DNA from 4 places in the Bradyrhizobium sp. USDA 4369 genome. Region 3 is predicted to be linked to each of the others. Evidence: predicted binding sites of a transcription regulator. Region 3 holds the regulator's gene; each other region holds the start of a gene.
What was found. The regulator PhoB, encoded in region 3, activates phosphate uptake and scavenging genes when phosphate is short. The targets are predictions, from matches to a motif close to TGTCATNNANCTGTCAT.

Region 1: a site for PhoB is predicted at 1,461-1,477, ahead of ACVIJ6_RS36845 (inorganic phosphate transporter). Genes of this name have one in related genera too.
Region 2: a site for PhoB is predicted at 1,531-1,547, ahead of ugpB (sn-glycerol-3-phosphate ABC transporter substrate-binding protein UgpB). Genes of this name have one in related genera too.
Region 4: a site for PhoB is predicted at 1,621-1,637, ahead of phnC (phosphonate ABC transporter ATP-binding protein). Genes of this name have one in related genera too.

The regions. Positions count from the first base shown of each region.
Region 1 is NZ_JBSRYH010000001.1:8,132,006-8,135,211, reverse strand. It holds gene ACVIJ6_RS36850 (bifunctional enoyl-CoA hydratase/phosphate acetyltransferase) at 1-1,311, opposite strand, end outside; gene ACVIJ6_RS36845 (inorganic phosphate transporter) at 1,526-3,154, shown strand; gene ACVIJ6_RS36840 (transporter) at 3,157-3,206, shown strand, end outside.
Region 2 is NZ_JBSRYH010000001.1:2,424,182-2,427,387, reverse strand. It holds gene ACVIJ6_RS11030 (organic hydroperoxide resistance protein) at 1-57, shown strand, start outside; gene ACVIJ6_RS11025 (CaiB/BaiF CoA transferase family protein) at 208-1,410, shown strand; gene ugpB (sn-glycerol-3-phosphate ABC transporter substrate-binding protein UgpB) at 1,602-2,918, shown strand; gene ugpA (sn-glycerol-3-phosphate ABC transporter permease UgpA) at 2,988-3,206, shown strand, end outside.
Region 3 is NZ_JBSRYH010000001.1:552,255-555,460, reverse strand. It holds gene pstB (phosphate ABC transporter ATP-binding protein PstB) at 1-608, shown strand, start outside; gene phoU (phosphate signaling complex protein PhoU) at 642-1,358, shown strand; gene phoB (phosphate regulon transcriptional regulator PhoB) at 1,375-2,082, shown strand; gene ACVIJ6_RS02560 (trypsin-like serine protease) at 2,178-3,206, shown strand, end outside.
Region 4 is NZ_JBSRYH010000001.1:4,782,748-4,785,953, reverse strand. It holds gene phnD (phosphonate ABC transporter substrate-binding protein) at 1-618, opposite strand, end outside; gene phnC (phosphonate ABC transporter ATP-binding protein) at 700-1,509, opposite strand; gene ACVIJ6_RS21620 (chloramphenicol acetyltransferase) at 1,682-2,344, shown strand; gene ACVIJ6_RS21615 (alpha-D-ribose 1-methylphosphonate 5-triphosphate diphosphatase) at 2,341-3,206, shown strand, end outside.

The DNA of each region.
Region 1 (3,206 bases), 7.6 Mb from region 3:
GGCTCGGCTGGTCAGCATCAGCGGCACGCGCGCGCCGATCACAAGCCCGGCGGCCTCGGCGCGAGCGATGAAGGTCAGCTCCTTGGCCAGCATGTTGCCGGCCTCGAGGTTCGGTACGATCAGCACGTTGGCATGGCCGGCGACCAGCGAGGCGATGCCCTTGGTCTTTGCAGCTTCCATGTCGATGGCATTGTCCATCGCCAGCGGACCGTCGACGATGCCGCCCTTGATCTGGCCGCGCTCGGCCATCTTCGACAGCACCGCGGCGTCCAAGGTCGAGGGGATGTTCGGGTTGATGGTCTCGACCGCCGACAGCACGCCGACGCGCGGCCGGTCCAGCCCGCAGGCACGTGCCAGATCGATGGCATTCTGGACGATGTCGACCTTCGCCATCAGGTCGGGCGCGATGTTGATGGCGGCGTCGGAAATGAACAGGATCTCGTCCAGCGTCGGCACGTCGAGGGCAAAGACATGGCTGATCCGGCCATTGGTGCGCAGCCCGCCATCCTTCTTCACCACCGCCGCCAGCAGCTCGTCGGAATGGATCGCTCCCTTCATCACCGCATGGGCGTCGCCGGCCAGCACCATCGCCACGGCGCGGGCGGCGGCAGCACGGTGGTCGGTCTCCGGCACCAGCGTCCAGCCGCTGATGTCGGCCTCGATCTCGCGCGCCGCGGCCGAGATGCGATCGGGATCACCGATCAGCACCGGGTGGATCAGGCCGCGGTCGGTGGAGAGCAGGGCGCCGCCAAGCGAGTTGCGGTCTTCAGGACAGACGATGACGGTCTTGAGTGGCGGCAGCTGCGCAGCGAGATCGACCAGCTTGGCGAAATGATCGGCATGATCGACGATCAGCGCCGGCAGCTCGCGCACCGGCGTCTCGATCGACACTGTCGGCGCATCGACCTCGGCGATCCCCGTGCAGACGAGATCGCCGGCCTGGTCGGTGATCTCGGCGCGAAACACCGCGACCGGCGCCTCGCGCTTTTCGCAGCAGGTCACCGTGATGCGCAGGCGGTCGCCGACATGCACACGTTTCTTGAAATCAAGCGATTGCGAGCGATACAGCGTGCCCGGACCGGGCATCACGTTGCCAAGCACGGCCGAGATCAACGATCCGACCCACATCGACGGCGCAATGACCTCTTTCGAACCATGGTCGGCGCTGCCGTCCGGCAGCATCATCGGATTGGTGTTGCCGGAGACATGGGCGAACAGGATCAGGTCCTGCACCGCGCATGTACGTTCGATCGCTGAGTTGTCGCCGACCTGCAGCTCCGCCCAGCTCTTGTTGCGTATGGTCTGGGTCATTTTGCGCTCCGTTGCCGAAATTTGCATCGTTTTGTTGCGCCTGCTGATCGACGGAGCGCAAGCGTGATACGACTGCACCATTATACGATCTGACCGTGACGACTTATTGACCCGATCATTTGTTATCCGCTCACACTGTTGCGAGCGCATGTCATCCACGCTTCAAATCTTCGTTCCACTATGGGGCTCCAAGTGGAGCGGTATGGGGAGCGACATGGCCGAAATCACAGTCAATCAATCGGTCGGCGACGAACGGCCAATTCAGCCGGCCGGACGGCCGAATCTCGACAAGGGCTTCAACCCGCTGACGATGATCCTCTTCTTCGGCGTCCTCGCCGCAGGATTGCTGTTCGTCGCCTACAGCATCTATGTCGACGTCGACGCCACCGGCGTGAAGGTGACGACATACCTGCCTTACATGCTGCTGTTCGTCGCGCTGCTGATCGCGCTCGGGTTCGAGTTCGTCAACGGCTTCCATGACACCGCCAATGCGGTGGCCACCGTGATCTACACGCATTCGCTGCCGGCCGAGTTCGCCGTGATGTGGTCCGGCTTCTTCAATTTCCTCGGCGTGCTGCTGTCGAGCGGTGCGGTCGCGTTCGGCATCGTCTCCCTGCTGCCGGTTGAGCTGATCCTGCAGGTGGGATCGAGCGCCGGCTTCGCCATGGTGTTCGCGCTGTTGATTGCCGCCATCGTGTGGAATCTCGGGACCTGGTATTTCGGCCTGCCTGCCTCGTCCTCGCACACGCTGATCGGGTCGATTATCGGCGTCGGCGTGGCGAATGCTCTCCTTCGCGGCCGCGACGGCACGTCCGGCGTGGACTGGAGCAAGGCGACCGAGATCGGCTATGCGCTGCTGCTGTCGCCGCTGGTCGGTTTCATCTGTGCCGCTGCGCTGCTCTATTTGCTCAAGTTTCTCGTTCGCAACCCCGCGCTCTACGCCGCTCCGGAAGGCCCGAAGCCGCCGCCGATCTGGATCCGCGGTTTGCTGATCCTGACCTGCACCGGCGTCTCCTTTGCCCATGGCTCGAATGACGGCCAGAAGGGCATGGGCCTGATCATGCTGATCCTGATCGGCACTGTGCCGACCGCCTATGCGCTGAACCGCACGCTCCCCGAGGCGCAGATCGCGAAATTCCAGGAGACCTCGCAGGCCGCCTCCAAGGTGATCGCAGCGAAGGCCGCCGGCCATAATGTGATCGGCGATCCCCGTCCTGCGGTCACTCTCTACGTCGCGCAGCGCAAGATCAACGAGGGCACCTATCCGTCCCTCGCCGTGCTGGTGAAGGATGTCGGCGACCAGGTCCGCACCTATGGCTCGCTGAACAAGGTGCCGGCGGAAGCCGTCGGCAACACCCGCAACGACATGTACCTGACCTCGGAGGCGATCCGCTTCCTGATGAAGGACAAGGAGAACGACCTCAACAAGGAGGAGGTCGCTACGCTGAACGCCTATAAGGCTTCGCTCGACAGCGCCACCAAGTTCATTCCGAACTGGGTGAAGATCGCGGTGGCGATCGCGCTGGGCCTGGGCACGATGATCGGCTGGAAGCGCATCGTGGTCACGGTCGGCGAGAAGATCGGCAAATCGCATCTGACCTATGCGCAGGGCGCCTCCGCCGAGCTGGTCGCCGCCGCGACGATCGGCGCGGCCGATGTGTTCGGCCTGCCGGTGTCGACCACCCACGTGCTGTCGTCCGGCGTCGCCGGCACGATGGCGGCCAACGGCTCCGGCCTGCAGATGGCCACGGTGCGCAACCTGCTGATGGCCTGGGTCCTGACCTTGCCGGCGGCGGTCCTGCTGTCGGGCTCGCTCTACGTCATCTTCAGCCGGATCTTCTGACGATGCGCGCAGACAGGGCGGCCCTCGCAGCGATGACGGCGCCGCCCCTGGA
Region 2 (3,206 bases), 1.9 Mb from region 3:
TGCCCGTACTCGAACGCGACCCGCAACAATGTGGACGTGAAGCTCAGCGTCGTCTGAAGCTGAATTCCATCTCGCGCCACAATCGTCCGTCGTGCTTCCGCATGGCAGCCTTCGTCTCTGGCGAGGGCTGCCATGACCTGACGGGTTTGCACCGGTGCCTCGGCAATGCTTAATGATCGCGAGTTCAATTCAACCTCGCGACATCCGATGACACCTCAATTTGCTCCCGGCGCCATGGCCGGACTTCGCGTGATCGATCTCACGCGTGTGCTCGGCGGCCCCTATTGCACGCAGATCCTGGCCGATCACGGCGCCGACGTGATCAAGGTCGAGCCGCCCGCCGGCGACGAGGTGCGCGACTGGGGTCCGCCCTTCCATGACGAGGACGCGGCGTATTTCGTCGGCATCAACCGCAACAAGCGGTCGATCGGCCTCGACCTCGCCTCGGACCGCGGCCGCGTGGTGCTGCTGAAGATGCTCGAGACCGCCGATGTGCTGATCGAGAACTTCAAGCCGGGCACGCTCGAGAAGTGGGGCATCGGCAGCGATATTCTGCGCGAGAAATTCCCGAAACTCGTGCACTGCCGCATCTGCGGCTTCGGCGCCGACGGGCCGCGCGGCGGCAATCCCGGCTATGACGCCATCATCCAGGCGATGACCGGCATGATCGCCGCGACCGGCTCACTGGAAAGCGGCCCGATGCGCATCGGCGTGCCGCTGGTCGACATCACCACCGGGCTCTATGCCGCCATCGGCATCCTGATGGCGCTGTCGGAGCGGCAGCGCTCGGGGATCGGCCAGTTCCTCGAAGTGACATTGTACGAGACCGGCCTCGCGATCATGCATCCGCACACCGCGAACTACTTCATGCATGGCAAGCCGCCATCGCTGACCGGCAACGAGCATCCCAATCTGGTGCCCTACACGATCTTCCCGACCAAGACCGACGACATCTTCATCGGCGTCGGCAATGACGGCACCTTCCGCAAGCTCGCACGCGAAATCGGCCGCCCCGAACTCGGAACCGACCCGCGCTTCGCCCGCAACAGGGACCGGGTCGCCAACCGCGAGGCGCTGCGCGCGGAGCTTGCCGCGGTATTCAGCCAGTTCGAGGCCGAGCCGCTATGCGACCGGCTGCTCGCGGCCGGCCTGCCCGCGGGTCCGGTGCAGAAGATCGATCAGGCCCTGACCAACCCGCACACGCTCTACCGCGGCGATGTGATCGAGAAGGACTGGTACAAGGGCGTGGCATCGCCGATCCGGCTCGAACGCACCAAAGCGAGCCTCCGCGCCACGCCGCCGACGTTCAGCCAGCACGCCCAGGAGGTCCTGGCTGAGTTCGGCTACACGCCGGGAGAGATCGAGGCGCTGCTGGCTGAAGGAACTGTTTGCGCCGAACGCAAGCGCTGACCACGGCCACATCGGAGCGATCGCCGCGTCGCAACAGGACGCGGTGATGACTCGCTGGATTTACCGCTGTTCAACGACGCATCTCGCACGGCTTTCGCATGCGGGAGCCGCCGTCTATACATTCACATAACTGTCATCTGGCGCTGTTAACGGCCGCAAACGACGATGACGTTCATGGGAGGTATATTTTGATGTCACTTCGCCAATTCGCTGCTGCCGCCGTGGTCACGGCGACCTTTGGTTTCGCTGTTTCTCCCGCACACGCGGTGACTGAGATTCAGTGGTGGCACGCCATGACCGGCGGCAACAACGACATCGTCAACCGGCTCGCCGAGGAATTCAACGCCTCCCAGAGCGACTACAAAGTCGTGCCGACCTTCAAGGGCGCCTATCCGGACACGCTGAATGCCGGCATCGCCGCTTTCCGCGCCGGCACCGCGCCGCACATCCTGCAGGTGTTCGAAGTTGGCACCGCGACGATGATGAGCGCCAAGGGCGCGATCAAGCCGGTCTATGAGCTGATGAAGGAGGCCGGCGAGCCGTTCGATCCCAAGGCGTATCTGCCGGCGATCACCGGCTACTACTCGACGTCGAAGGGCGACATGCTGTCGTTCCCGTTCAACTCGTCCTCGATGGTGATGTGGATCAACAAGGACGAACTGAAGAAGGCCGGCGTCGCCGAGATCCCGAAGACCTGGCCCGAAGTGTTCGAGGCGGCGAAGAAGCTGAAGGCGGCCGGACACGACACCTGCGGCTTCTCCAACGCCTGGGCATCCTGGGCCAATATCGAGCAGTTCTCGGCCTGGCACAACGTGCCGATCGGCACCAAGGCCAACGGCCTCGACGGCTTCGACACGGTGCTCGAATTCAACACCCCGCTGCACGTCAAGCACCTGCAGAACCTCGTCGAGCTGCAGAAGGACAAGACCTACGATTATTCCGGTCGCGGCAGCGCCAGCGAGAGCCGCTTCGGCTCCGGCGAATGCGCGATCTTCCTGACCTCGTCGGGCTATTACGCCACCGCCAAGAGCACCGCGAAGTTCGACTTCACCTCGGCACCGATGCCGTACTACCCGGATGCGCCGGGCGCGCCGCAGAATTCGATCATCGGTGGAGCCTCGCTCTGGGTGATGGGCGGCAAGACGGCGGACGAGTACAAGGGCGTGGCCAAGTTCTTCACCTTCCTGTCCGACACCAACCGCCAGGCCAAGCTGCATCAGGAATCCGGCTATCTGCCGATCACCAAGGCGGCCTATGAGAAGACCAAGGCGGACGGCTTCTACGACAAGAACCCGACCCTTCAGACGCCGCTGAAGGAGCTCACCAACAAGGAGCCGACCGAGAACTCGCGCGGCCTGCGCTTCGGCAACATGGTGCAGATGCGCGACGTCTGGGCCGAGGAGATCGAGGCGGCGCTGGCCGGCAAGAAGAGCGCCAAGGACGCGCTCGATTCCGCCGTCGCCCGCGGCAATGCGATGTTGCGCACCTTCGAGAAAACGGCCAAGTAGAGCTGTCCTTGAGACGTCCCCTCCGCCCGGAGGGGACGTCTCGCTTCTCTCCCTCGCGCGGCGCACTGCATGGAAAAGTCGGTCGTCTTCAACGGCAAGCTCTTGCCTTATGTGCTGCTGGCGCCGCAGCTCGCGATCACGCTGATCTTCTTCTATTGGCCGGCCAGCCAGGCGATCTGGCAGTCCTTCCTGCGCGAGGACGCGTTCGGCCTCAATTCCGAATTCGTCGGCCTCGAAAACTATCAGGGCCTGTTCGCCCAGCCGGAATATTACACCGCCATCGGCACG
Region 3 (3,206 bases):
TCAACCGGATGTACGATCTCTATCCGGGCCAGCGCGCCACCGGCCAGCTGATGCTGGACAACACCAATATTCTCGACCCCAAGCTCGACCTGAACCTGCTGCGCGCCCGTGTCGGCATGGTGTTCCAGAAGCCGACGCCGTTCCCGATGACGATCTATGAGAACATCGCCTTCGGCATCCGCCTCTATGAGAAGATCTCGAAGTCCGAGATGGACGACCGGGTCGAGAAGGCGCTGCGCGGCGGCGCCCTGTGGAACGAGGTGAAGGACAAGCTCAACGCCTCCGGCCTGTCGCTGTCCGGCGGCCAGCAGCAGCGCCTGTGCATCGCCCGTACCGTGGCTGTCAGGCCCGAAGTGATCCTGTTCGACGAGCCGTGCTCGGCGCTCGATCCGATTTCGACCGCCAAGGTCGAGGAGCTGATCCAGGAACTCTCCGAGAACTATACGATCGCGATCGTGACCCATAACATGCAGCAGGCGGCGCGTGTCTCCGACAAGACCGCGTTCATGTATCTCGGCGAGCTGATCGAGTTCGACGACACCAGCAAGATCTTCACCTCGCCGAGCGATCGGCGGACCCAGGACTACATCACCGGCCGGTTCGGCTGACGCCGACAGCATCATTGCCTTCAGGAGATCATCATGGCCAGTGAACATACCGCCAAGGCGTTCGACAGCGATCTGCAGGATCTGACCCGGCTCGTGTCGGAGATGGGCGGTCTCGCCGAGCGGCTGATCGTCGACTCCGTCGACGCGCTGGTTCGGCGCGACGTCGCGCTTGGCCAGAAGGTCGTCGCCGCCGATGCCGAGGTCGACAAGCTGCAGCGCATCATTGAGGAGCGCGCCGTGCTGACCATCGCGCGCCGGCAGCCGATGGCGGTCGACCTGCGCGAGATCGTCGGCGCGATGCGCGTCGCCACCGATCTCGAGCGCATCGGCGACCTCGCCAAGAACATCGGCAAGCGGGTTGCGGCGCTGGAAAGTGATTTCCATCCGCTCAAGCTGATCCGTGGCCTCGAGCACATGACGGATCTCGTGCAGTCGCAGGTCAAGTCGGTGCTGGATGCCTATGCCGCGCACGATCTGCCGGCTGCGATGGCGGTGTGGAAGGGCGACGAGGAGGTCGATGCCATCTGCACCTCGCTGTTCCGCGAGCTGCTGACCTACATGATGGAAGATCCGCGCAACATCTCGTTCTGCATCCATCTGATGTTCTGCGCCAAGAATATCGAGCGGATGGGCGACCACGCGACCAATATCGCGGAGACGGTGTTCTACATGATCGAGGGCCAGGCGATGGTCGACAAGCGTCCGAAGGGCGACATGACGAGCTTCGCCACCACGGTCCCCGGCAACTGAGAGAGACTCGTTCGATATGACTGCGCGCATCCTGGTGGTGGAAGACGAAGAGGCGCTGACCACGCTCCTGCGCTATAATCTGGAGACCGAGGGCTATGAGGTCGAGACTGTGGGGCGTGGCGACGAGGCCGACACGCGGCTGAAGGAGCGCGTTCCCGATCTCGTGGTGCTCGACTGGATGCTGCCGGGCCTGTCCGGCATTGAACTGTGCCGCCGGCTGCGGACGCGGCCCGAGACCAAGCAGCTGCCGATCATCATGCTGACCGCGCGCGGCGAGGAGAGCGAGCGCGTGCGCGGCCTGGCGACCGGGGCCGACGACTACATCGTCAAGCCGTTCTCGGTCCCTGAGCTGCTGGCGCGGGTGAAGGGTCTTCTGCGGCGGGCGAGCCCGGAGCGGCTGGCGACGGTGCTGTCCTATGGGGACATCGAGCTCGACCGCGAGAAGCGCCGGGTGGCGCGCTCGGGCCGGCCGATCGATCTCGGCCCGACCGAATACCGCCTGCTCGAATTCTTCCTCGAGCATCCGGGCCGCGTGTTCAGTCGTGAGCAGTTGCTCGACAGCGTCTGGGGCCGGGACATCTATATCGACGAGCGCACCGTGGACGTCCATATCGGGCGCCTGCGCAAGCTGCTCAATCCGGGCCGCGAGCAGGATCCGATCCGCACGGTGCGCGGCGCCGGCTACGCGCTCGACGACCGCTTCGCCAAGAGCGAGCAGGCGTAAGCCCGCGGCAGCCGTTTTGCGCGCGGCCATGGGGCTGCCGTCTTGATCCCGTCTGCTGGTCTCCCCATCATGATGACCGGGATGCCGCGGACGCGATGATCAGGACAATTGCTCTCGTTTTAGCCGTGTGGCTCGCCGGCATGGTGCCCGGTTCGGCCGCCGAACTCGAGGATGCCGTGGCCGCGGCGGCCAATGGCCAGCAAGCTATGGCGATGCGGCGGCTGATGCCGTTGGCGGCCAAGGGCGATGCGCGGGCGCAGTTCGATGTCGGCTTCATGCAGGCGTTCGGCTGGGGTGTGCCGCGCAACCCCGCCGAGGCGCTGGCCTGGTACCGGAAGGCGGCGGATCAGGGCCTCGCCGTCGCGCAACATTATCTCGGCGTCGCCTATTACAATGGCGAAGGCGTCGCCCGCGATCATGGCGAAGCTAGCCGGTGGTTTTCTCGCGCAGCGGCCCAGGGCTTCGCCCAGTCGCAATATATGCTCGGCCTGATGATGCTCGACGGGCGGGTGGTCGCGCAGGATGTCGCGCAGGGCTATGCTTGGCTGGTCATGGCGGGGCGAAATGGCGTGCGGTCCGCCGGCCGCGAGGTCCAGCGAGTCACGCTGAGCGAGGCGCAGCGTCGACAGGCGGAGCAGGCCATCGCCGCCTGGCGGCCCAAGCCGGAAACGGCCGAAGCAGGCATTGCCAATCCGCGGCCCGAGCAATTGCTCGGGCTCGACCGGCATATCGGCGAGGTCGTGGATCCCACGGCGTGGCCGGCGTCATCGATCGGTGTCGTCACCGTGGCACAATACAGCACGGGTGGCTCGTGCACGGGCACGCTGGTGGCGCCGCGCCTGGTGCTCACGGCCGCGCATTGCGTCTTCAACGGCGTCGCCCAGGTCAGTCCCGGCAACGTCCACTTCCTGGCCGGCATGAACAAGGGCACGCCGGCAGCCTCGTCGATTGCCGACAAGCTGATCGTGGCGCCGGACTTCGTGCCGATCCAGCACGACAAATGGTCGCTTGACCGCTCGCGCGCCGATTGGGCCCTGATCGTTCTGAAGGACGCGCTGCCTTCGCGGCCGGTGACGGTCACAGCGCTCACGCGCGAGCAACTTGCCGCGGCGACGGCGGCCGGG
Region 4 (3,206 bases), 4.2 Mb from region 3:
CGAGTCGTTATCGCTGGTCCACTGATTCGCCGCGACGTCGACGGTGCCCTGCGCCAGCGCCAGGATCGCATTCTCATGGCTGCCGGTGAACACGACCTTGCTGAAATAGCCGTCGGCATTGGTGATGCCCATCTTGTTCAGCTCGAAACGCGGCACGTTGTTGCCTGAGGTCGAGTTCGGATCGACCAGGCCGAGATTCTTGCCCTTGAGGTCCTCGACCTTCTGATACGGGCTGTTCGCCTTGACGAAGAACACCGAGTAATAGCCCGTGCTGCCGTCGGCGTTGATGTCGTTGGCGAAGGCGTCGATCTTGACACCAGTCAGCCGGGCGCGGGCGAACGAGGCCGAGCCATAGCTTGCGATGTGGATATTGCCGGCGCGCTGTCCCTCGATCACGGCTGCATAGTCGTTGGCGATGCGCAGCGTGACCTTGGTACCGAGTTCCTTGGACAGATAGTTCACGAACGGCGTCCACCGCTCGGTCACACCGGACGCATTCTCCGCCGGAATGACAGCAAAAGTCAGCTCCGGATACTTCGCCCTCCAATCTTCAGCGGAAGCAGAAGCGGTGAACGCCAGCGCGGCGACGCCCGCGAGAATGATGCGACGATTGATCATGAATTGCCCTCTTGTTGCAGTAAGTAACAGACCTCGTCCTGAGCACCTGCGGAGATCCGAGGTCGCAGAAAATTCCCGTCGTCAGGCCACGGCCGCTTCGCCGAGCGCCGGCACGGTTGCCGCCGGCGCCGGATGAGCCGCTCCCATCACCTCGTCAGCCTCGAGGTCGTAGAGTTCGCGCGCAATCTGCGCCGTCAGGGCCGCGGGCACGTCGTCGAACACGACCCGCCCCGTGGCCATGCCGATCAGGCGATCGCAATAGCTCCGCGCCAGATCCAGCGAATGCAGGTTACAGATCACGGTGATGCCGAAATGCTTGTTGATGCGCAGCAGCGCGTCCATCACGATCTTGGTGTTGCGCGGATCGAGCGAGGCGATCGGCTCGTCGGCGAGAATGATCTCGGGATTCTGCACCAAAGCGCGCGCGATCGCGACACGCTGCTGCTGGCCACCGGACAATTGATCGGCGCGCTGAGCGGCCAGCGGGGCCATGTCGAACTGCTCGAGCGCCGACAGTGCCATGGCGACGTCCTCCGCCGGCCAGAGCTGCGCCAGCGAGCGCCACGACGGAATCTCGGCCAGCCGCCCCATCAGAACGTTGGTCAGCACGTCGAGCCGTCCGACGAGATTGAACTGCTGAAAGATCATGGCGGAGCGGGCGCGCCACTGCCGCAACTCGCGACCGCGCAGCGCGGTCACGTCGAGGTCCTTGAAGAGCACGCGCCCGGAGGTCACCGGGCTCAGGCGATTGATCGAGCGCAGCAGCGTCGACTTGCCGGCCCCGGATCGGCCAATCACACCGACGAAACTGCCAGGAGAAATAGAGAATGATGCGTTGTCGACCGCGGCTTTCGTGCCGAAGCGGCACGTCAGGCCATCCACCACCAGCATAGAATTCTCCAGACGCCTCGCTTTGTCGCTATCGCTAGCGTCCGGATTCTACAGATATGTGACAGTCGCGCTGCGCTGCGACGATCATCCACACATCGGGCGTCATTCAGACGTCACGCACCCGTCATAATGAAGCGTCCTCCACCGCAAGGTACCGCAGACAGAGTGCGAGATGGCCGGCAAATCACTTTCGACCGAACCAACCGTTGATCCCTCGGCCAAGCTCCAGGACGTGAAGCTCGGCATCTATTGCGAGGTCGGCGCCCGCACCATCCTGCAGGAGGTGACGATGGGCGACTATTCCTACGTCGTGAACGACTCCCAGATCACCTACACGACGGTCGGCAAGTTCTGCTCGATCGCGGCGATGACCCGGATCAATCCCGGCAATCACCCGATGCACCGCGCGACTCAGGCTCACTTCACCTATCGCGCCAGCGCGTATTTTCCCGGCGAAGCCGACGATGCGGAGTTCTTTGCCTGGCGCAGGGAGCATCACGTCGAGATCGGCCACGACGTCTGGATCGGGCATGGTGCGATCGTGCTGCCCGGGCGCAACATCGGCACCGGGGCCGTGGTCGCCGCAGGAGCCGTGGTCACCAAGGATGTGCCGGCCTATACGATCGTTGCTGGCAACCCGGCCCGGCCGATCAGGCGTCGTTTTCCGCTCGAGATCGAGCAGCGTCTGATGGATCTCGCCTGGTGGGATTGGGACCACGAGGCGCTGCGTCGGGCGCTGCCTGATTTCCGGCGGCTCGAGATCAGCGCCTTCCTGGACAAATACGAAGCCGCTCTCGACGGCGGCCGCGCGCTGCGGCAGAGTGCCACCCCATGACCGACATCTCGATTTCCAACGGCCGTTGCCTGATCGGCTCCGACCTCGTCGAAGCATCGCTGATCGTCGCCAATGGCGAGATCGCCGCGATCGAGACCCGCCGCCCGCCATCGGGCATGGCAATCGACGCGCGCGGATTGACCGTGCTGCCCGGCATTGTCGACATCCATGGCGATGCCTTCGAGCGGCAGATGATGCCGCGCGCCGGCGTCGATTTTCCGATCGACGTGGCCCTGATCGACAGCGACCGGCAGGCTGTCAGCAACGGCATCACGACGGTGTTTCATGCCACGACGTGGTCGTGGGAGCCGGGCCTGCGCAGCGCCGGAAATGCGCGTCGCCTGCTCGAAGCGATCGAAAGCCTGCGGCCGCGGCTTGCCGCGGACACCCGCTTCCATTTGCGCCACGAGACCTACAATCTCGACGATGAGGACGAGATCCGCCAGCTGCTCGCGGCGCGGCGCATCGACCTGTTCGCCTTCAACGACCACATGGACTCGACGGTCGCGAGCCTCGAAAAGCCGCATAAGCGTCAGCGCATGATCGACCGCACCGGCCTGTCCGGCGATGATTTCGACCGCCTCGTCGTGCGCATCGCCTCGCGCGGCGACGCCGTTCCGACGTCCATTGCCCGGCTGGCGGAAGCCGCGCGCGCGGCCGGCGTGCGGATGTTGTCGCATGACGACGACAGCCCGGAGATGCGCAAGGCGTTTCGCTGCCAGGGCGTGACCATCGCCGAATTTCCGGTCAATGAGGAGACGGCGCGCGAGGCCGCCGGCGGCGGCGATGCGATCGTCTTCGGCGCGCCCAATGTGGTCCGCGGCGGCAGCCATACCGGCTGGACCAAGGCGAGCGACATGAT